Regions from separate parts of the Nocardia sp. NPDC058058 genome, predicted to be linked through region 2. Evidence: riboswitches for the same ligand, from Rfam matches in the RefSeq annotation. Region 2 holds a riboswitch; each other region holds the start of a gene.
What was found. A riboswitch is a leader RNA that binds a small molecule or an ion and turns the genes downstream of it on or off. The one in region 2 is predicted to bind cobalamin.

Region 1 (7,291 bases), 1.2 Mb from region 2:
CGAACCGGCGGCAGCCGGAACAACGCGCCGCACCGGGTTCCGGTGTCGCGGTGTGATGCAGCACCGCCCGCGTCACCCGGATATCGAGCTCGTCCCCGGTCACGGTGGCGATGCCGTCGAGAATGAGCGCGTGACCATCGGGCGTGACCGGCGGCCAGAGCAGCGTAATCGCCGGGCTCGCAGCGATATTGCGCCGCGTGGTCGGCCCGGTGGCGGGCAGACGCACCCGGTCCGCGTCGAGAATCGTCTGCTGCGGGGTGGTGTGCGGGCCGTCGTGCGCGCCGATGGTGATCAGGAAGGCGAGCTGATATCGGCCGATGACTTCGACCAGTTCGGACGGAAGAGCCTGGGTGCTCATCGGCCCAGGCTAGTAGACAATCCGGACACGCAGGCTCGGATTCGGCCAACAATCCGCAGTTACGGCAGATCGATGGGCAATCGATACGTGCCTACGGTCGCATGGCAAGCAAATTCCCGCGTCCGAGGATCAACCGTCCAGCTTCGCCGCACCTCCTCGGCCCGGCTCACTCCTCCCGTGGAATGACCTGCCACCTGCTCGTTTCCTCATTCTCGGCGGTCATCGCCGCGTTTCTGCGCCGCGCCGCCGTGGTCAGCGCGGTACCGATGAGCAGGCAGATCACCGTGATCACCGCGGCCCCCAGACCTATCGCGTTCTCCCCGGCCAATCCGGCCAGCAGCGTCGCGCAGGCGGTCAGCACGCCCGCCCCTAGGAGCCCATAGCCGATCCGATTTCCGTTGTCCCGCAGCCCTTCCGCCGTTGCCACCGATGTCTCGCGGGAGATGTCCGGTGCGTTGTCCAGCGGCGGGAACTCCATCGCCTCTTCACTTGTCATGTCGAGTCCTCATATCAACCCGGCTGCCCGGGTGCCCTTTTCAGCAGGATGACCAGCCGGGGCCGGATCAAACGGGGCGAACGCGAGGCATCACGGTTTGATAACGCCGCAGGCGGGGTAGTCCATGGATATGACCTTGAAGCGGTAGATCGGCCGGTGACGAGCGCACCGATTCCGACCGGCGGAAGGAAAGCAATGGATTTCGACGAGATGGTGTTACCGGTGTCGGGGCTGTGCGTGGAGTGGCGGGCGGCCGATGAGCACTTCCGAATTCGCCCGTCCCACACCGATTCCGAGGGTGAGGCGGCCCCGCCGTGGCGAACGTGGCTGGGGCACAACGATATGGCGGTGGGCGCGGCGGGCCCCATCCCCGAGGAGCCCGAGGAGATGTGGTGGGCGGTGTGGGGCGAGTACACCGGAGCCGATGTCCAGGTCACCCTGGATGATCAGAGTCGGCCGCACGTGCTGGTGTTCGGCAATCTCTGGATCGCGGAATGGCGCGGTCCCGAGCAGGAGGCCACGGTGGTGACCGCCGATCGGCAGGCGGAAATCCATTTCGCGCATCCGATTTCACTCCAGGAGCGCACGCAGCGTATGCGGCACAACCGGTTACGCGGTCCGAGTCATATCGAGACCCCGGCCGGTTTTCACGAGATGTCCATTCGCCCGGACCGCCGGAACTCCCGGCTGCGTTCGCGCTGACCGGGACTCGAATCAGCGAAGTATCAGACAATTCCGGCGTGTTGGGCGCGGACGGAATGTCGGTGCGTGCGTCGCGCGGGTCCGGGGCGGCTTTGGCCTTACCCTGCCCAGGTGATGTCATCGAGCGTGTCCCGGTCGATCACTCTTGGCGATGGCACGGTGGGCTTCGCCGAATACGGCGATCCATCGGGCGTCCCGCTGCTGTACTGCCCCGGCGTCCCCGGATCACATGTGGAGGCCGAGGCTTTCGATCAGGCCGCGGCCGCGGCCGGAATCCGCGTGGTGGCGGTGGACAGACCCGGTATGGGCGGGTCCAGTCCGACCGCCGCTCAACCGGTGGTGGAATGGCCCGATACCGCTGTCCAACTCGCTGATCGCCTGGAATGGGAGCAGTTCGCGGTCATCGGCGTCTCGGGCGGCGGCCCCTACGCGCTGGCCTGCGCCTACCGCCTGCCCGACCGGGTGTCGGGCATCGCGGTGGTCTCGGCCCCCGCGCCCTTCGACAAACATCCGGACGGCGATCTGGACGCGGCGGCTCGTAAGCGCCGCCGGAGTCTGGCCATGCTGCAACGCTTTCCGTTCCTCACCGGCCCCGCGGCCGCCCAACTGGAGAAGGCCGTGCGCAAGCGCGGGGGTATCGACACCCTGATTTCGCAGATGGCTCGGGTGGATCAGGAACGGGTGGCCGCCGATCCCGAACTCGCGGCCAAGATGGCGGCCAATCTCGCCGAGGCGTTCCGGCAGGGGCCGCGCGGTTTCGCCACCGATCTGCGTTCCCTGTTCGGCAAACCCTGGGGCTTCGATCTCGCCGATATCGCGGCCCCCGTGCAGATTTGGCACGGGGACGCCGATTCGAACCTGCCCTGTTCGGAGAGCCGGCGGCTCGCGACCCTGCTCCCGCATACCGATCTGCATCTGGTCTCGGGTGCGGGCCATCTGCTCTTCATCGATTACGCGGCAGAGATCCTGGATTCGCTCTGTCTGCGCTGACTCAGGTCAGCGGCAGGGCGGTGGCGCGCAGGGTCCAGGCCGGGGCGCGGTGGTGCAACGTGGTGGCGGTGAGCGGCGGAATATCTATGCGCCAGAACGATTGTGCGGGAGCGGCCAATGCGCACAGGACGGCGGCGCGCACCAGGGCGGGATGGGTGATGGCGGTGATGTGCTCGCCGCGACCCGCGAGGGTGTCGAGCCACGCCCGGGTGCGCTCGATGAGATCGGTGATCGATTCACCGCCGTGCGCACGGTATTCGGGATCGGTGAGCCAGGGCATCAGCTGTTCGGGCGCGATGGCGTCCATGCTGCGACCGGACCAGTCACCGTGGTCCAGATCGCGCAGGGCGGGCTCCGGGGTTCCGGTCAGCCCGAGCGCGGATGCGGTTTGGCCGGTACGGATTTCGGGTGCGTGATAGGTCACGGTGCGGTCGGCGGCGGGTACCGCGCCGACCTTTCCGATCATGCGATCACCGAGGGCGTTGAGTGGTTCGTCCAGCGGAAAACTGGCGCTCTGCGTGGCATCGGTGATCGCGTGCGTGATCAGCGTGAGCCGGGTGACCGCGCTCATGCCGCCGCGGGCGTGCTGGTTTCGGTGGCGCGCTCGCCGAGCAGGCGCGGGGCCAGCCAGGCGAAGCCGACTCCGATGACCGCCCACATGATCAATTGTGCGGCAAAGGAATACAGCCGGAAGTGATACAGGTCGTCGGCCGGGAAGCCCGGATAGACGATCTTGCCGGTGGGATCGGTGAGCGGTTGCGGTGTCTCGGTGTCGAAGTCGCCGAAGGACTTGTTCGCCGACAGGTGCCCCAGTGGCGGCAGGATCAGCATGACCACGGCCATGACCACCACGAACGAGGCCCCGGCCGCGATGGTCGCGGTCCAATTGCCCAGTCGCGCGGCGAGTTTGCGACCGAGCCAGACCGCGGCCAGCAACGCCACCCCGGTGATCACGATCATCGCCACGTACAGCGCGGTGCGTTCCTTGATGGTGTCCGGATGCCCGATGGAGGGCGGGTTGGCCGGATACTTCAGGAACGGAACCGCGTACAGCGTCAGGAACATTCCGCCCGCGACGAGCAGTGCGAGATTGCGCGGGCCGATGTTCCCGGCCCGGCGCAGCGCCAGGTAGTAGACGACCGCGAACAGTGCGCCCAGCGCGAGACCGAAGACGACCATGCCGAATCCGATTCCGACATTGGCCTGTTCGGTGCGGGTGAACAATTCGGTATCGGCCATATCGGCCATGGGATGTCCGGCGGCCTTGTCCAGGGCCATCTGGGCGTCATCGCGCCCGGTCTCGTAGTCGATGGCGCGGCCGATAATGGGTTCGGCCAGGATGCGCGCGAACGCGAACGCCAGCAGTCCGCCGAGTCCGCCCAGCAGGACGCCTCGGCCGATGATTCGCTTTTCCATTGTGCTGTCTCGATTCCCGGGCTAGTGGCAGGGGAATCCGAGGAAATGACGGCCGTCGTGCACGAACTCGTGCACATGCATATCGCTGCCGAAGATCGATACCGCGCCCTGGTCGATCCCGATGAAGTAGATCGCCAGCAGGGCCAGGATGGCGGTGCCGGCCAGCCAGAGCGCGGTGGTGGGCAGGGCCAGGGATCCGGTGCCGAGACCGGAACGCGGGACGTATGAGGTTGCCACGATGACTCCTCGAGTTCGTGGGGATTGTGCGCGTCCCCGTCGGTGATTTGAACGCGATGCGAGGGTCTGACTCGCTCCCGGCGGGCGGGAGTTCACAGTGGCGCGACCGTTCCGGAGTTGCACCGGATTCCTCGAGGCATCGTTCCTCAACGATACGAAACCGCGTGCGCGCAGGTCAAACGTGGTCGCGCACGGTGAAATGGCTATCGGCAGGCTATCGATACCTGTGAATTTCCTGGTAGCGCTCAGGCGGATCCGAGTGCGTCGCCGAGGATCTTGTTCAGATCGACCGGTGTCCCCGGTTCGTAGACGGTCGCGCCTTTCTTGGTGATGACCACGATCTTGCCGTCCCGTATCCGGCAATCCATTTCCGTCAGTACCGTTTTGGCGCGTGCGTCGTAAACGGTGCGGCAGTGCGTCTTTTCGCGAATCCAGAAGCCGAGCCGGGCCAGTACGGACAGTTCGACCAGGGTCGCGGAGATGAGGTATTCCAGGGCTTGCAGATCGATCATGCCGCGTTCGCGGGTGACGCTGACCTCCTCGACCCCGGACTTCTCCAGCCACTGGCCGAGCTCTTCGGCTAAGTCGCGGTCACCCGCGCGCACTTCGACATTGAATACTTGTTCCGCTGTCATATCGGGCTCCGGGCGGTCGGCGATGATAGAGAATTATTCCGTGATCGAGGCCGGATCGGAAGCCGATTCGCCCGGCTGTCAGCCCGAATCGCTGCGTGCGCGGGCGGCCCGGCTGATCTCCGATCGCGGCTGGGCCTGGCCACCGGCGTCGCCGCTGTCCGATCGGGATTTGGCGCAGGAATGCGCACTGCTCGGAGTTCCGCTGCGGGTCGGCGAGCTGGCGAATCGCTCGCAATTCGGTTTACCGGAGGCGCTGGAACTGCTCGTGTCCGCATTTCTGGACGAAATCGAGCACGAACGCCCGGAGTTGGCGCGGACGCTGCGCGACTGCGTGGTGGTCGAGACCGGCCGCAGCGGCCGCGCGCACGGCACGAGCACCCCGTATCGGGGTGAGGGCGTGGTCGTCTTCCTTGACGGCGCGATGCTGCTCATGTTCGCCGATATGCTGCGGCACGCGATGACCCTCATCGGTGAAGCGCCGGGACGGGTCTTCGTGGACGCGCCCGGACCGGGCACGGTGCGCGCGGCAGCTCGATTGCTCTGGGCGTTCCGGCAACCAGCGCGCGGGTTCGAGCGCTCGGATCTGCCGGCGGCGGGGCACGGCAGGTACAACGGCGCACCGGCTTTCGGCAAACTGCTGTGGTTCGGCGAGCGATTTCTGATCGGGCACGAGTTGGCGCACGCGCTGTTCCGACTGGGGCGGCTGACGGCGACACCGGGGATTCGAGCGATGATCGATCGGATCTGGCCGGACCTGCCCGCGCAGGTGCGCGAGGATTGGGCCGAGGAATTGAGCGCGGATCGATTCGCCCGCACAATCGTCTGCGGTGGGGTCCCCGAACTCGTTCGCCCGGTGGCAGCCGCCGCGTGCGCGGTGGCGACGGCCTACCTGGGCGTGCTGGAGCGCTCGACGGCGATCCCGTCGACCGTCCCGCTGCCGATCGCACTCGAGGCGATCCGGGAACACGCGCACTGCTTCAGAACTCATCCCCCGGCCGAGTTGCGACTCGAACTGCTGGTCAAGAGCTCCGGGCCCGACACTCCGATGATGGAGCTGTATCTCGCTGCCATGCATACGCTGCGGGACGCGCTACACCAGGCATCGAATGGAAACTGCATAGCGCCAATCGATTTCGATGCCTGGTGTGCGAATCCGCGTGGCCCGGCCGGTTGGTTGTGCGATCCGCACGGCGACCGGGACCGCTATTGATTACTGGCTGGGCTGCGGCACGTCGACGTTGCAGTCGTCGATCTTGGGATTCACGCCCATGTAGTTGAGCGGTCCGGCGAGGATGGTGACCGCGATGGTGGAGGTGCCGGCACAGTTGGTCGGCGCGTCGTCGAAGTAGTGCCGCTGTCCGGCGGCGACGGCGCCGATGACCAGCCACACCAGCACCAGGAAGGTGCCGATTCCGGCCAGGCCGCTGCGGCCGCGGACCATCGGGCGATCGTTCGGATAGCTTCTCATTGTCCAACTCCAGGGTGAATCATGTAGTGCCGGTTCATCTTTCGAATCGGTCAATTCCTACGTGCTGCGCTAATCGCCGCAATACCCGCTCGCCGCGAACTCAATCCCCCGTATCGGCGCGGTTTTTCCACTGTTTGAGCGCGGACCGTCCGGCTATAGCCGGAGCATGACTTCACTGTGGTTGAAGAACGCCGACGCGCCCGCACGACTGCGGCTGACGCCCGGATCGCGTTTCGATACCGTCGTGATCGGCGCGGGCATCACCGGTTTGGCGACCGCGCTGCTGCTGGCGGAGAGCGGTGCGGAGGTGGCCGTGGTCGAGGCCCGCCGCATCGGCGATTCGACCAGCGGGTCCTCCACCGGAAAGGTCAGTTTGTTGCAGGGCACCCGCGCCCAGCGCATTCGCCGCCGCCACGGTGATCGCGCGCTGCTCGATTACCTCGAGGCCAATGGTGAAGCGCAGCAGTGGTTATTGCGATTCTGCGAGGAACACGCACTACCGGTGCAGCGGGAGGACGCGGTCACCTACGCGCAGACGTTCGCCGAAAAGAAGGCGGTGCGAAAGGAATTGGAGGCGCTGCGGCTCGCGGGGCTGCCGGTGACCTCCGGCGCGCTGGAGGTGCCGTTTCCGGTGCACGACGCGGTATCCCTGCCCGATCAGGCCCAGCTGGATCCGGCCGCGTTGCTGGCGGCGCTGGCCCTGGCGATCGAGGCGCACACCACCCCGATCTTCGAATCGACGCTGGTGCACGATGTGCGCGAGGGCGACGGCGATGATCTGATCGTGGAGACCGAGCACGGCGAGCTCACCGCCCGGACCGTGGTGATCGCCACCGGCACACCGATTCTCGACCGCGGCGGTTTCTTCGCCCGGCTGGTCGCGCAACGCTCCTATCTCACCGCGTTCCGCCTGTCCGAGCCGCTACCCAAGCAGATGATCATCAGCGCGGGCAGCCCGACCCGTTCGCTGCGGTACGCGCCCACACCGG
Region 2 (7,291 bases):
CTGATGCCGATCACCTCGCTGCGCACGGTCGCGCGCGCGGAAGAGCTCAGCGGCCGCGCGCTCCCGGCCGCGATCTCCGAGCGTCTGCGCCGCGCCGCGGGCACCGGTCCGGAGGAGGATCGGGCCGCCGTGCGCGCGGCGGGCATCGAGATCGCCACCGAGATCGCGCAGCGGCTCATCGACGAGGGCGCGCCCTGCCTGCATTTCATCACCCTCAATTTCGCCAAGGCGACGCGCGAGGTGCTGAACAACCTCGGCTATCACGTCACCGCCGCGCCGCTGAGCGCATGACATCGAAACCTGTTCGGTCGCTGAATATTCGCTCCGCTCGCATACCGCGCCGGAGTTTCCATAAGATTCCGATTGGTACGGTGCATTTCATGAAGACGACGCGATCGATGCGGCTTCTGGCTGTGTTCGGAATGATTGGCTGTCTCGTTGCCGGTATCACCGGCTGCGGTACTTCCTCGGATGCGACGACGGCCGGGGACGGCGGCTCCCCGGACCGTCCCGGGCGCACCGGCTATCCGTTCACCCTCGACAACTGCGGCGTCAAGGTCACCTTCGACAAGGCGCCCACGCGCGCCGCGGCGCTGTATCAGGCCTCCACCGAGGTCCTGCTGTCGCTGGGCCTGGCCGATCGCATGGTCGGCACCTCGACCTGGTTCGATCCGGTGCTCCCGGCACTGGCGGCCGATAACGCCAAGGTGCCCCGGCTGGCCGATAACGATCCGTCCTTCGAGGCGGTGCTGGCCAAGGAGCCCGATCTGGTGACCTCGGCCAGCGCGCACACCTTCACCTCGGCCGTGGTGGCCGAACGATCGCGGTTCGCACAGCTGGGCATTCCCACCTATCAGTCACCGGCGGTCTGCACCGGCGCGAAGGTCGACGGTGAAACCGTCACCCGCACAGCGCCGCTCGGCATCGACACGCTGTTCCAGGAGATCACCGAACTGGCTCGGATCTTCGATGTGCAGGAGCGGGGCGCGCAGCTGGTCGATCAGCTGCGCGGCCGGTTGCGCGCCGCGACGGGATCGCGCGATGGTTCCGAGCCGACCGTCGCCTTCTGGTTCTCCGGCGTCAAAACCCCCTATATGGCCGGATGCTGTTCCGCCCCGGGCCTTTACGCCAAGGAGGTCGGCGCGCGCAATGTCTTCGTCGATCAGCGCGAGGACTGGCCCGAGATCAATTGGGAGGCGGTCGTCGCGAGCGATCCCGATGTACTGGTGCTCGCGGACCTGAGCCGCAAACGCATCGAGGGTGATGCGCTGACCACGAAAATCGCCTTCCTGGAATCGAATCCGGCCACCAATCGAATGCGCGCGGTGCAGGGTAAGCACTACGTGGTGATGACCGGTTCGGAACTGGATCCGGGCATTCGCGAGATCGACGCCATCGAGAAGCTGGCGACCGGTCTGGCCACGGCGCGTTGACCCCGGCCCGGCGCGCCACCGCGATCTGCCTGGGTTCGGTTGCACTGCTGGTTGTCTCGATCGCCGTGACGGTGTCCATCGGCCCGGCGAACGTCTCACTGCGCGAGGTGTACGGCATCATCGGCCGGCATCTCGGGCTGGGCACGTTCTCGGCCGGTCGTCTGGCCGACGGCATCGTCTGGCAGCTGCGGCTGCCGCGCGCCCTGCTGGCGGCGCTGTGCGGGGCCGGGCTCGCGCTCTGCGGCGCGATTCTGCAATCGCTGCTGCGCAATCCGCTCGCCGATCCGTTCGTCCTGGGTGTGTCCTCCGGTGCGTCCACCGGCGCGGTGCTGGTGGCGGTGCTCGGCGTCGGGGCCGGGGTACTGACGCTGTCCGGCGGTGCGTTCCTGGGCGCGGTGCTGTCCTTCGCGGTGATGCTGGCGCTGGCCTACGGTGCGGGCGGCACCCCGGACCGGGTGGTGCTCGCGGGTGTGGCCTGCACCCAATTGTTTTCGGCATTGACCTCGCTGATCGTGCTGTCCTCGGCCAATGCCGAACAGACCCGCGGCGTGCTGTTCTGGCTGCTGGGTTCGCTGTCGGGTGCTACCTGGACCGATGTGGCGTTGGCGGCCACGGTATTCGGGCTCGGCGGCCTCGTATGCCTGTGGTACGCACCGGCTCTGGACGCGTTCGCCTTCGGATCCGATGCCGCCGCCGCGCTCGGTGTCGCGGTGGGCCGCACCCGGATGGTGCTGCTGCTGGTCACCGCGCTGGTGACGGCGGCGCTGGTGAGCGCGGCCGGAGCGATCGGTTTCGTGGGCCTGGTGCTGCCGCATATCGCCCGCTTCCTGGTCGGCCCCGGTCATTCCCGGTTGCTGCCGGTGACGGTTGTGATCGGCGCGGTCTTCATGGTGTGGGCCGATACCTTCGCGCGCAGCGCGTTCGGCGCCAGGGAGATTCCGGTCGGCGTGGTCACCGCACTGCTCGGCGTGCCCGCCTTCGCGGTACTGCTGGCCCGGCGGCGCAGGCAGCCGGCATGACCCTGCGCGCACTCGAGGTCTGCTGGACCCGCTCGGGTCGTCTGGTGCTGGACGGCGTCACCCTCGACCCCGAACCGGGTACCACGGTGGGCCTGCTCGGCCCCAATGGCTCGGGCAAATCCTCACTACTGCGGCTCATGTCGGGCCTGGACCGCGCCGACTCCGGCCGCGTCCGGCTCGATGACGATGACCTGCAATCGATTCCGCGGCGGCAGCTCGCGCGCCGGATCGCGCTGGTCGGCCAGCACGCCGATACCGATCTCGATCTCACCGTGCACGATGTGGTGCGGCTCGGCCGGATCCCGCATCGTGGCTGGTTCGGCGGCGATCCGGGCGCGGACACCGCGGCCATCGATGCCGCGCTCACCGCGGCGGGCTTGGCGGACAAGGCATCCCAGCGCTGGCATACGCTCTCCGGCGGTGAGCGTCAGCGCGCGCTGATCGCGAGCGCACTGGCGCAGGAGCCCCGCGAACTGCTGCTCGACGAGCCGACCAATCATCTCGATATCGCCCATCAGCTGGAGATCCTGACCCTGGTTCGCGCACTGCCGGTGACCGCGATCCTGGCGCTGCACGATCTGAACCTCGCGGCCATGTTCTGCGATGTGCTGGTGGTGCTGCGGCAGGGGCGCGTGGTGGCGACCGGCACCCCGGCCCAGGTGCTGACCGAGGACCTCATCGCCGAGGTCTATCGGGTCCGCTGCCGCGTCGAAACCACGGCCGCGGGCGATACTTCCGTGCGCTTCCTGCGCGACTGACCGGATCGCGCCCGGCCGCGCGCGCATCGTATGCTTCGTACGCAGCTGGTTCGCCGGTGATCGCGATATCGGGAGCCCCCGGATCGATCCCCGGCGTCGAAGCCCCGCACGGTGACGAGCCTGCGGGCGAAGAGGGAACCCGGTGGGAATCCGGGACTGTCCCGCAGCGGTGAGCAGGAACGAACGCCGTCACACGCACTGGGCTACCGACAGCCCGGGAAGCGACGGCCGGTAGGTCGGCCGAATCAGGGCCGGTGCCTGTGAGTCCGAAGACCTGCCCGCTGTGCCGGATGCGCCGTATCCGGCGGTCGCCGCCTCGTGGACTGGGCGCAGCACCGACCTCCGGGCCGCCCGCGTGCGGGAGCCGGACCGTCGCCGGTGTGCGTGCCCGAGGGCGTCGGCTATCCCCTTGCTAGCCAACGGAGTACGCCAGTGGTTGCTTCCCATCCCCGCACCGCCTCGGTCAATACCCAGCCGCTCGGTGAGCTCGATCCGGAGCTGGCCGCCGCCATGGCGGGCGAGCTGGCCCGCGAACGCGACACCCTCGAGATGATCGCCTCGGAGAACTTCGTGCCGCGCGCGGTATTGCAGGCCCAGGGCAGTGTGCTGACCAACAAATACGCCGAGGGCTATCCCGGCCGCCGCTACTACGGCGGCTGTGAACACGTCGATGTGGTGGAAACCCTGGCCCGCGAACGCGCCAAGGAGCTGTTCGGCGCGGAATTCGCGAATGTGCAACCGCATTCGGGTGCGCAGGCCAATGCCGCGGTGCTGATGGCACTGATGAATCCGGGGGAGCGGTTGCTCGGCCTGGATCTGGCGCACGGCGGGCATCTGACGCACGGTATGCGATTGAACTTCTCCGGCAAGCTGTATCGGGTGAGCGCCTACGGCGTGAGCAAGCGGGACCATCGCATCGATATGGACGAGGTGCGCAAGATCGCACGCAACACCTCGCCGAAGGTGATCGTGGCGGGCTGGTCGGCCTATCCCCGGCAGCAGGATTTCGCGGCCTTCCGTGAGATCGCCGATGAGGTCGGCGCGTACCTGTGGGTCGATATGGCGCACTTCGCCGGACTGGTCGCCGCGGGATTGCATCCCTCGCCGGTGCCGCACGCCGATATCGTCTCCTCGACCGTGCACAAGACCCTGGGCGGTCCGCGTTCGGGCTTGATCCTGGCCAAGCAGGAATTCGCCAAGAAGCTGAATTCGGCGGTGTTCCCGGGGCAGCAGGGCGGGCCGCTCATGCACGCCATCGCGGCCAAGGCGGTGTCGTTCAAGATCGCGGCGGGTGCGGAGTTCCGGGACCGGCAGGAGCGCACGCTCTCGGGTGCGAAGATTCTCGCCGAGCGGCTCACCGGCAGCGATGTCGCGGCCCAGGGCATCAGCGTGCTCACCGGCGGTACCGATGTGCACCTGGTGCTGGTCGATCTGCGGGACTCCCAGCTCGACGGCCAGCAGGGTGAGGATCTGCTGCACGAGATCGGAATCACGGTGAACCGCAATGCCGTTCCGTTCGATCCGCGCCCGCCCATGGTCACCTCGGGCCTGCGCATCGGCACCGCCGCGCTGGCCACCCGCGGATTCGGCGATGCCGAGTTCACCGAGGTCGCCGATATCATCGCCACCGCGCTGGCGGGCGGCTCCGATATCGAGGCGCTGCGTGACCGGGTCACCAAGCTGGCGCGCGAGGTGCCGCTGTACGACGGGCTGGAGGACTGGCGACTGCTCTGATCCGGCGCAGCGTCTCCGGCCCGTCGCGGCCGACTATCGAGCGCTCAAATACGCTCGCCAGCCACCGTATTCGGTGATGTCGACGGCGGTGGCGGTGGCGTCATGGGTCGCGGTGAAACCTATGACGCCACGGCCGTCCTCCAGTTCGATCGCGGTGAGCGCCATCGGGGCGGGCAGCGCGGCCAGGAAGCGGCCGAGCGCGGCCTCGGACAGCCGGTACAGCTCGCCCGGAATAGGCGCTCCCGCACCGGGTTCGGTGCGCACCACGCCGGGCTTCGGCGGCGTGGTGGCCATGGCCGTGAGCCGGTACGCGTCGGTGGTGCGAATGGCTCCGGCGAACCGCGCGCCGAGTTCCTCCAGCTGCCAGTGCAGCGGCTGATCGCGCAGATGCGCCCCGAAGACGGCGAGATCGACGCCGCGATCGACGAGAAGCGGTGCGGTGTCGATGTTTTGCAGTCGCGCCGCGATATCGACGGCGACCTGATCGGCGAAGGCGGGCACGACGATCATCACCCCGAACGGGTATCCCGTGGCGGTCGCGGCCCCCGGAATCGCCACCGCGGCCAGATCCACCAGATTGCAGAAATTGGTGAATGTGCCCAGCCGCCGGTTGATTCCGATCGGATCGGCCCGGACCGCCGCGAGGGTGGGATGCTCGGTGGTGGTCGGCAGCAGCAGGGCGTCGAAAGGCTCGAGCAGTTCCGCCGCGAAGGCGCGGGCGTGCGCGAGGGTGTTCAGATCGTCGGCGAAACCCGGGCCGGTCGTTGCGGCCGCGGCCGAAATGATTGCCGCCACGGTCGGATCGGCTCCGGCCGGCGCGGTATCGAGGAATGCGCCGACGGCGGCGTAGCGTTCGGCGACGATCGCACCATCGTAGAGCAGCAGCGCGGCCTCGAGCAGCGGCGCGATATCGACCGCCTCGATCTTGCATCCGGCCTCGAGCGCGGTGCACACCGACCTGTCGAAGGCCTCCCGGTATTCGGGGCTGAGCGCATCGAGGTTCGCGGGTACGGGGACGGCCAGTCGCGGCACCTGGGGAGCCGCGAATCGCACATCGGCGGGCCAGCTTCGACTGCGCGGATCACGCCGCTCCGCACCCGCCATGACCGCCGCCGCCCGGGTGGCCAGGTCCAGGGTGGCGGCGAAGACGGTAACGGCATCGTAGTCCGCGCAGGCCGGGACCACCCCGTGCGCGGGGATGATCCCGAGCGTGGCTTTGATGCCGACGAGGTCGTGGAATGCGGCCGGTACCCGCCCGGAACCGGCTGTGTCCGTGCCGATTCCGATATCGGCGATACCGAGTGCGACCGCGACCGCGGATCCGGAACTGGAGCCGCCCGAGATCAGCTCGGGATGATGCGCGTTGCGAACCGCACCGTGGGGGCTACGCGTCCCGACCAGCCCGGTGGCGAACTGGTCGAGATTGGTCTTACCGAGCATGATCGCCCCCGCCGCGACCAAACGCGCTATGGCGGAAGCGGTTTCGGCAGGGGAGTAGGCGTATTCGGGGCAGCCGGCGGTGGTCGGCAGACCCGCGACGTCCACATTGTCCTTGACCGCGACGAGCATTCCCGCCAGCGGCAGCGTCGCACCGTCGGCGAGGCGCTGTTCGATCGCCGCCGCCTCGGCGTGCACATCGTCGAACTCGCGCAAGGTGATCCACACTTCGGGCCGATCGGCCGCGGCTATGCGCGCAAAGGCCGCGGCGACGCGTGCGGTGGGCGAGGGGATGGTGGCCTCGGTCTGGGGTGCGTTCATTCGGTCACTCCGATCACGGCTAGTGGGGTTCCGGGTTCCACGGTGGCGCCGGGGGTGACGAGCACCCGCAGCACGGTGCCGGTGGCCGGACTGGGCACGGGCAGTTCGAGTTTCATCGCCTCGAGGACCGCCACGGGATCACCCGCGGTCAATCGCGCGCCGGGTTCGATATCGACGCGCCAGACATTGCCGACCATGGGTGCGGTAACCACGGTGGCATCGGGTGGCAGATCGGCGAGCGGATCGCCGTGGTCCTCGACCGGGGGCGGGGCGGCCACGGTGCGGTCGAATTCACCGGCGGCGTGCCAGGCGCGCTTCTCGGCCTCGAACGCCGCGCTCTGCCGGGTCTCGAACTCGGCGATATCGGTGGCGTTGTCGCGCAGCATCTTCCGGTGTTCGGCGAGCGCGAAGACGCCCTCGGTGACCTCGGCGTCGAAGCGCCCCGAGCGGGCCGCCGCCCGGTGGTCCAGAAGCTGTTCGGGGGTGACCGGCTCCCAGACGATGCGGTCGAAGAACCGGAACAGCCAGGGCGTGCCGTCCTCGAACGGCGCGTGCTGTCGATAGCTGGACCAGATCGGGATGGTGCGCC
Region 3 (7,291 bases), on a different contig from region 2:
GAGCGATAGCGGCATCGGGCACAGACAAGTGGCTATCGTCGTGCGAATCCATTACATAGTTCCTCGGCACCATTCACGACCCGGAACGGCCGGGATGTTCCGCGCGGAAAGAACACCCCGGCCGTTCGTCAGTGCCGCGCTCGAACGATCAGCGCAGCGACTGCGCCGCCGCGACCAGGTTGCGCAGCGAGGCGGTCACCTCGTCGGTGCGGCGGGTTTTGAGGCCGCAGTCCGGGTTGACCCAGAGCCGTTCGGCGGGAACGGCTTTGAGTGCCAGGGCGAGCGACTTCTCGATTTCCTCGGTGCCGGGCACGCGCGGGGAGTGGATGTCGTAGACACCCGGTCCCACGCCCAGGTCGAAGCCCGCGGCATTGAGGTCATCGAGGACCTCCATGTGCGAACGAGCGGCCTCGATCGAGGTGACGTCGGCATCGAGGCCCGCGATGGCTCCGATAACCTCACCGAACTCCGAATAGCACAGGTGCGTGTGGATTTGGGTGGCGTCGGCCACGCCCGCGGTCGAGAGCCGGAACGCGTCCACCGCCCAGTCCAGGTACGCGGCCTGATCGGCCTTGCGCAGCGGCAGCAGCTCGCGCAGGGCGGGCTCGTCCACCTGGATGATGCCGATGCCGGCGGTCTCCAGATCGACGGTCTCGTCCCGGATCGCCAGGGCGATCTGGCGGGCGGTGTCGGCCAGCGGCTGGTCATCGCGAATGAACGACCAGGCCAGGATGGTGACCGGTCCGGTCAGCATGCCCTTGACGGGCTTGCTGGTCAGCGACTGCGCGTAGGTGATCCACTGCACGGTCATCACCTGCGGCCGCACCACGTCGCCGTACACGATCGGCGGGCGCACGCAACGCGTTCCGTAGGACTGCACCCAGCCGTTGATCGTCGCGGCGAAACCGTCGAGCTGTTCGGCGAAGTACTGCACCATGTCGTTGCGCTCGGGTTCGCCGTGCACCAGCACGTCGAGTCCGATTTCCTCTTGCAGCGCAATGACTTCGGCGATCTCGGCGCGCATGCGCTCGTCGTACTCGGCCTGGTCGATCTCGCCCTTGCGCAGTTCGGCGCGTGCGATCCGGATGCGAGAGGTCTGCGGGTAGGAGCCGATGGTGGTGGTCGGCAGCAGCGGCAGGTTCAACCGCTCCTGCTGCAGCACGCGCCGCTCATCGGCCGGGGTGCGGCTGCTCGCGCCGGTGTCCAGACCGGCCAGACGCTCGCGCACCGACTCGACCCGTAGGCGGGGATCGGCTTTACGGTCCGCCACCGCGGCGCGCGCGATGTCGAGTTCAGCGGCGACCGCGGCCTCACCGTCGGTGAGAGCGGTTGCCAGCACCCGGATTTCGGCGATCTTCTCCGCGCCGAACGCCAGCCAGCCACGCAGCCGCTCATCGAGGTCGGTTTCGGGAGCCAGGCTGTACGGAACATGCAGCAGCGAGCACGAACTCGACACCGCCACCCGCACACCCGCCGCGCGCAGGCCGGTCAACCGGGGCAGCGCGTGATCGGGATCGATCCGCCAGATGTTGTGGCCGTCCACCACGCCCGCCACGATCAGCTTGTCCGTGATCGACTGTGCCGCAGCCACATCGGCGTCCCCACCGGCGACCAGGTCGAGCGCGATGGCCTCGATGCCGGTGTCGGCGAGTGCGGGCAGCGCCGCACCGAGGCGACCGAAGTAGGTGGCCACCAACAGCTGCGGGCGCGCGCTCACCTCGGAAAGCCGCTGGTAGGTGCTGCGCACCGCGCTCAGTTCGGCCTCGGACAGATCGGTGACCAGGCTCGGCTCATCGATCTGCACCCAGCTCGCACCCGCCTCTGCCAGCAGCTCGAGCAGACGCTCGTACAGCGGCAGCAGGCTCGGCAGCAGGTCGAGCAGATCGCTGCCGTCGACCGACTTGGCCAGCTTCAGGAAGGTGATCGGTCCGACCACCACCGGCCGGGCCGGAATATCCAGCGCCAGTGCCTCTTTCAGCTCGGCCAGGGGCTTGTCCGGATGCAGCGAGAACTGCGTGCTCGCTGACAGCTCGGGCACCAGGTAGTGGTAGTTGGTGTCGAACCACTTGGTCATTTCCAGCGGCGCGACCTCGGCATTGCCGCGCGCGGCGGCGAAGTACCGATCCAGCTCGTCGGCGATACCGGAGACCCGCTCGGGCAGCGCGCCCAGCAGGACCGCGGTATCGAGCACCTGGTCGTAGTACGAGAACGTGCCCACCGGAACCGAATCCAGCCCGGCGTCACGGGCGGAGGTGAGCGCGGCGGTGCGCAGTTCGCGGGCGACCTCGTGCAGGGTCGCGGCGTCGGTGCGCCCGGCCCAGTACGCTTCGATCGCCTTCTTGAGCTCCCGGTTCGGACCGATACGCGGCAGCCCCAGCACTGTTGCGGTGAAGGTGTTTTCAGGGTTCGACATCGAATGAACTCCATGGTTCAGCAGCCAGTGACCGCCGCCCATACCGAACGCACACCAATGGAGCCCATAGCAGCATCGTTCCCGTGCCCGGGTCCACTCGGCGCAACGCCCAATCCACGAGGCGACGACCGCCGGATACGGCGTATCCGGCACAGCGGGCAGGTCTTCGGACTCGTGGGCATCGACCCCGATGGGGTCGGCCCCGGCGCTCGTGGCCCGGGGCTGGTCCTACTGACCGTCGCTTCCCAGGCATACTTCCGGCGCCCAGTGCGAATGACGGCTGTCGTTCCCACTCACCGCTGCGGGACAGTCCCGGATTCTCACCGGGTTCCCTCTCACCCGTCGGCGCGCGAACGCACCTGCGGGCTTCGACGCCGTCGGGTTGGGGTCAGGGGCTCCTCGACTCCACCTCCGGCGAACCAGCTGCGGAGGCGAATATAGCGAAAACAGATGGGATAGCGAAAGGCGGGGCTGGTCCATCCCATGGAGTGGACCTGCCGGGCGGGCGGAATCGCGGGCGGCGAGAGCATCGAGCGGGCTGTTCGATCGCCGCACGTAGTTAGTGACAGCCTGTCTCTGTTAGGTTAGCCTTCCTTCGTGACCAAGACGTTGGAACCGTCAGAGTTGTTGCCCGAGATCGATGTCGAGCCCGAAGGTGCGCGGGATGCGGCCGCGGCGGACAAACAGGCCCTCGCCGAGTTGGTGGCACCGGTGCGTGGACGTACCCGGCTGGCCATGGGGTTACAGGTGGTGGCGTCGGCGGCGACGATCGCGCCCTATGTGGCCATCGCCGAACTCGGCAAGACACTGCTGACCGATGCGGCCGTCGATGAGCATCGCGCCTGGATCGTGGTGTGGTGCACCGTGATCGCGCTCGGGGTGCGCGCGGGATTCGGCGGAGCGGCGCTGATGATCACGCACTTCGCCGACGTACGGCTACAGGCGCTGCTGCGGCGGCGGATCGTGGCGGTGCTGGGCACCCTGCCGCTGGGATGGTTCAGCCGCAATTCCTCGGGGCTGGTGCGCAAGGCCGCCCAGAACGATATCGACGATCTGCACTATCTGGTCGCACACCGGGATGTGGAAACCCTTGCGGCAGTGGCGACTCCGCTATTCGCACTGGGCTATGTCATCTGGATCGACTGGCGGCTGGCGCTGTTGGCGGTGCTGGCGCTGCCGATCTACGCGGTGCTGTACGGGTTCATGACCCGCGGCATGGCGGAGAAGATGCGCGAGATGAACACCGGCATCGCCCGCATCAGCGCCACCATCGTGGAGTTCGTCAACGGGATCTCGGTGGTCAAAGCCTACGGGCGCACCGGGCAGGCGCATTCGCGATTCCGGGACGCGGCAATCGATTTCGGTGAATTCTATGCCGGATGGGTGCGCCCGATGCTGCGCACCGAGGCGATCGGGTCGATGGTGCTCAGCGCACCGGTGGTGCTGGTGGTGAACCTGATCGGCGGTATCGCCATGGTGCAGGCGGGCTGGGTGTCGGTGATCGACGCCCTCACCGCGACGCTGGTGGCGATGGCATTGCCCGCCACGGTGATCACCCTCGGGTTCGGGATGCAGGCGCGCCGCGAGGCCGCCGCGGCGGCGGGACGGCTCTCGGCACTACTGAACACTCCGCCCCTGCCCACCCCGGACCGAGCCCTGGAACCCGTTGGGCACGAAGTGGTTTTCGACTCCGTGTCCTTCGCCTACGACGAGCGCACCCCGGCGCTGAGCGAGATCGAACTGACGCTGCGCCCGGGCACCATCACCGCGCTGGTGGGTGCCTCGGGCTCGGGCAAATCGACACTGGCGACATTGCTGCCGCGCTTTCACGACCCCGATGCGGGAGCCGTGCGCATCGGCGGGGTCGACGTGCGCGAGATCGCACCCGAAACCCTGTACCGGCAGGTGGGTTTCGTTCTTCAGGAAGTCCAACTGCTGAGTGTGTCGGTGCTGGACAATATTCGGCTCGCACGACCCGAGGCGAGCCTGGAACAGGTACGCGCCGCGGCCCGCGCGGCCTGCGTGGACGAGCGAGTGCAGGGGTTGCCGCGCGGCTACGACTCGGTCGTGGGCGTGGACGCGCTGCTGTCCGGCGGTGAGGCGCAACGGGTGTCGATCGCACGCGCCCTGCTGGCCGATACCCCGATCCTGGTGCTCGATGAGGCGACCGCGCACGCGGACCCCGAATCCGAGGCCGATATCCAGCAGGCGCTGTCCGCGCTCGCGGTCGGGCGCACGCTGCTGGTGATCGCGCATCGCCTGGACACCATCGTGGGCGCGGACCAGATCGTGGTACTCGATCGCGGTCGCATCGCCGAACAGGGCACCCATGACCAATTGCTCGCCGCCGCAGGGCTGTACGCCCGCATGTGGCGCCACCATCACCTCGGAGGAGACCACCTGTGATCGCCGATCTCGCCGCCATCCTGGGCCGCCCCCATCGCGGCAAACTACGAACCTTCCTGTCCTGGGCCATCGGATACGGTGTGCTGCAAGGACTCTCGGTGGTGTTCCTGCTGCCGATCGCCCGCGCGCTGCACAGCGGTGACTACGGCACCGCCTGGCGCTGGCTGGCCGGTGCGGCCGCGTGCGCGGCACTGTGCTGCCTGGCGCACTATCGCCAGGCCATGGCCGGATTCGAGGTCGCGCTGACGCTGCTGCGCACCATGCACCTGCGGGTGGGTGATCATCTGGTCAAGCTGCCGCTGGGCTGGTTCGGACCCGACACCGTCGGTCGCGCCGCCCAAATCGCCTCCAAGGGAACACTTTCGGTATCCGGTGCGGCGGCGCATCTGCTCACCCCGGTGGTGACCGGGGTCGCCACACCCGCCACGATCGTGCTGTGCCTGCTGGTGCTGGACTGGCGCCTGGGCGCGGTACTGCTGGTGTGCGCGCCGCTGATCTGGCTGGCGGCGCGCTGGTCCGCGCGCCTGCTCGCCGATGCCGACGAGATCGCCCATCACGCGGCGGTGCGCGCGGGTAACCGGGTGCTCGAATACGCGCGCTGCCAGCCGGTGCTGCGTGCGTTCGGGCGCACCTCCCGGCCGTACGAACCCCTCGACGACGCCATCGAAGCCCAGCGCAGCGCGGGCCGAGCGACCATGTGGGCCGCGGTGGTCGGCGCCGTCGCCACCGGGGTGGCGCTACAGCTCACCTTCACCGCGTTGATCGTGGCCGGGACCGTGCTGGCGTTGCGCGGTGATCTCGGGGCGATCGAGCTGATCGCACTGCTGGGTGTCACCGCGCGTTTCGTGCAGCCACTGAGCGAAGTCGGTGAACTCGGCGGCGCGGTCCGCATGGCGCGCGCCGAACTGGGCCGTATGGCCGCGGTGCTCGCGGAATCCCCACTGCCCGAACCGGACTCGGCCACAGCCGCGGTGACACCGGGAACGGTCGAATTCGATCACGTGCGCTTCGGGTATACGTCGGAAACCCCTGTGCTACAGGATATTTCATTCCAGCTCGCGCCCGGCACATTGACCGCGCTGGTCGGCCCGTCCGGCTCGGGTAAAACCACCGTCACCCGGCTCATCGCGCGCTTCTACGATGTGGACTCCGGTGTGGTCCGGGTCGGCGGTGTGGATGTGCGCGATCAGAGCACCGCGGAGCTGATGGGCCAGCTCGCCCTGGTGTTCCAGGATGTGTACCTGTTCGATGACACCCTCGAAGCCAATATCCGCGTCGGGCGCGAGGACGCCACCGATGAGCAACTGCATGCCGCGGCGCGCATGGCCGGGGTCGAGGAGATCGTGCGCCGCCTGCCCGACGGCTGGAATACCCGGGTGGGCGAAGCCGGTTCCGCGCTGTCCGGCGGTGAACGCCAACGCGTGTCGATCGCGCGCGCCCTGCTCAAGGACGCACAGGTGGTGCTGCTGGACGAGGCGACCGCGGCGCTCGACCCGGAGAACGAAACCTATGTGCGTGCCGCGCTCGGGGCCCTGCGCTCGCGGTCGACCCTGCTGGTGATCGCGCACCAGCTCTCCACTGTCACCAGCGCCGACCGCATCATCGTCCTCGACGCGCAGGGGCACGTCGCCGAAACCGGAACCCACACAGAGCTTCTCGCGCGCGACGGCCGCTACCGCGATTTCTGGACCGAACGCGAGCGTGCCGCCGGATGGAGGCTCGCCGCGGGCCGGTAACCTGGGGCCAATGTCTTCAGCCCGCCCCGGTAAACGCACAGGCCGGCCGCGGTCGCTGTCCGAGAGCGACATCATCGCGGCCGCCCTGGCCGAAGACCTCAACACCCTGAGCATGCCCTCGGTGGCGCGTCGGTTGGGCGTCGCGCATTCCGCGCTCTACCGCTACTTCCCCGACCGCGACAGCCTGGTCCGCGCCGCCATGGCCCAGGCCATCGCCGATATCGACTGGCCGCACGGCACCGAACCGTGGCGCGAGATGCTCACCGCCCTGGCCGACCGCATGTGGCAGGTGTTCGAACGCCACCCGGGTTTCGCCACCGCTGTCCTATCCATCCCCGGCACCCCGCCGGGCGGGGTTCATCTGCTCGAACGCCTGGCGCGCGGCCTGGTCGCGCAGGGTTTCACCGTCCGCGACGCGGTCCTGGCCCTGGACTTCCTGTCCGATCTGACCCTGACCACCTTCACCATGATGAGCAACCTGGACACCCCCTTCGACGGGCGCACCGTCCGCGACGCCTACCGCACCACCCTCACCGAGGGCGAACTCCTGACCCAAGCCCTCGACGACGATTCGGTGTGGCGCGGGCGCGGCTGGCTCGACGACAAGATCGCCGTCATGCTCGACGGCCTCGAACACCGCCGCGGCACCGCCTGAATTCGGCGGCGAGTTCAGGCGATCAGTCCCCCGGTGCGGGGTGGGTGCGCTGGTGCAAACGTGCCTTCTTCTGCCGATTTC

Region 1: another riboswitch for cobalamin. It lies ahead of ACFVUS_RS06200 (CbtB domain-containing protein); the one in region 2 lies ahead of glyA (serine hydroxymethyltransferase).
Region 3: another riboswitch for cobalamin. It lies ahead of metE (5-methyltetrahydropteroyltriglutamate--homocysteine S-methyltransferase); the one in region 2 lies ahead of glyA (serine hydroxymethyltransferase).

The regions. Positions count from the first base shown of each region.
Region 1 covers NZ_JBHVSA010000001.1:1,333,576-1,340,866, forward strand. The annotation lists gene ACFVUS_RS06170 (pyridoxamine 5'-phosphate oxidase family protein) at 1-358, opposite strand, end outside; gene ACFVUS_RS06175 (hypothetical protein) at 525-854, opposite strand; gene ACFVUS_RS06180 (hypothetical protein) at 1,050-1,556, shown strand; gene ACFVUS_RS06185 (alpha/beta fold hydrolase) at 1,671-2,546, shown strand; gene ACFVUS_RS06190 (histidine phosphatase family protein) at 2,548-3,117, opposite strand; gene ACFVUS_RS06195 (CbtA family protein) at 3,114-3,962, opposite strand; gene ACFVUS_RS06200 (CbtB domain-containing protein) at 3,984-4,199, opposite strand; cobalamin riboswitch at 4,239-4,379, opposite strand; gene ACFVUS_RS06205 (hypothetical protein) at 4,445-4,834, opposite strand; gene ACFVUS_RS06210 (hypothetical protein) at 4,875-6,044, shown strand; gene ACFVUS_RS06215 (hypothetical protein) at 6,045-6,275, opposite strand; gene ACFVUS_RS06220 (FAD-dependent oxidoreductase) at 6,469-7,291, shown strand, end outside.
Region 2 covers NZ_JBHVSA010000001.1:162,038-169,328, forward strand. The annotation lists gene ACFVUS_RS00770 (methylenetetrahydrofolate reductase) at 1-291, shown strand, start outside; gene ACFVUS_RS00775 (ABC transporter substrate-binding protein) at 381-1,433, shown strand; gene ACFVUS_RS00780 (FecCD family ABC transporter permease) at 1,430-2,452, shown strand; gene ACFVUS_RS00785 (ABC transporter ATP-binding protein) at 2,449-3,210, shown strand; cobalamin riboswitch at 3,318-3,507, shown strand; gene glyA (serine hydroxymethyltransferase) at 3,643-4,944, shown strand; gene atzF (allophanate hydrolase) at 4,978-6,702, opposite strand; gene uca (urea carboxylase) at 6,699-7,291, opposite strand, start outside.
Region 3 covers NZ_JBHVSA010000003.1:1,544,992-1,552,282, reverse strand. The annotation lists gene metE (5-methyltetrahydropteroyltriglutamate--homocysteine S-methyltransferase) at 149-2,413, opposite strand; cobalamin riboswitch at 2,553-2,791, opposite strand; gene ACFVUS_RS31025 (ABC transporter ATP-binding protein) at 3,011-4,819, shown strand; gene ACFVUS_RS31020 (ABC transporter ATP-binding protein) at 4,816-6,555, shown strand; gene ACFVUS_RS31015 (TetR/AcrR family transcriptional regulator) at 6,566-7,210, shown strand; gene ACFVUS_RS31010 (CGNR zinc finger domain-containing protein) at 7,233-7,291, opposite strand, start outside.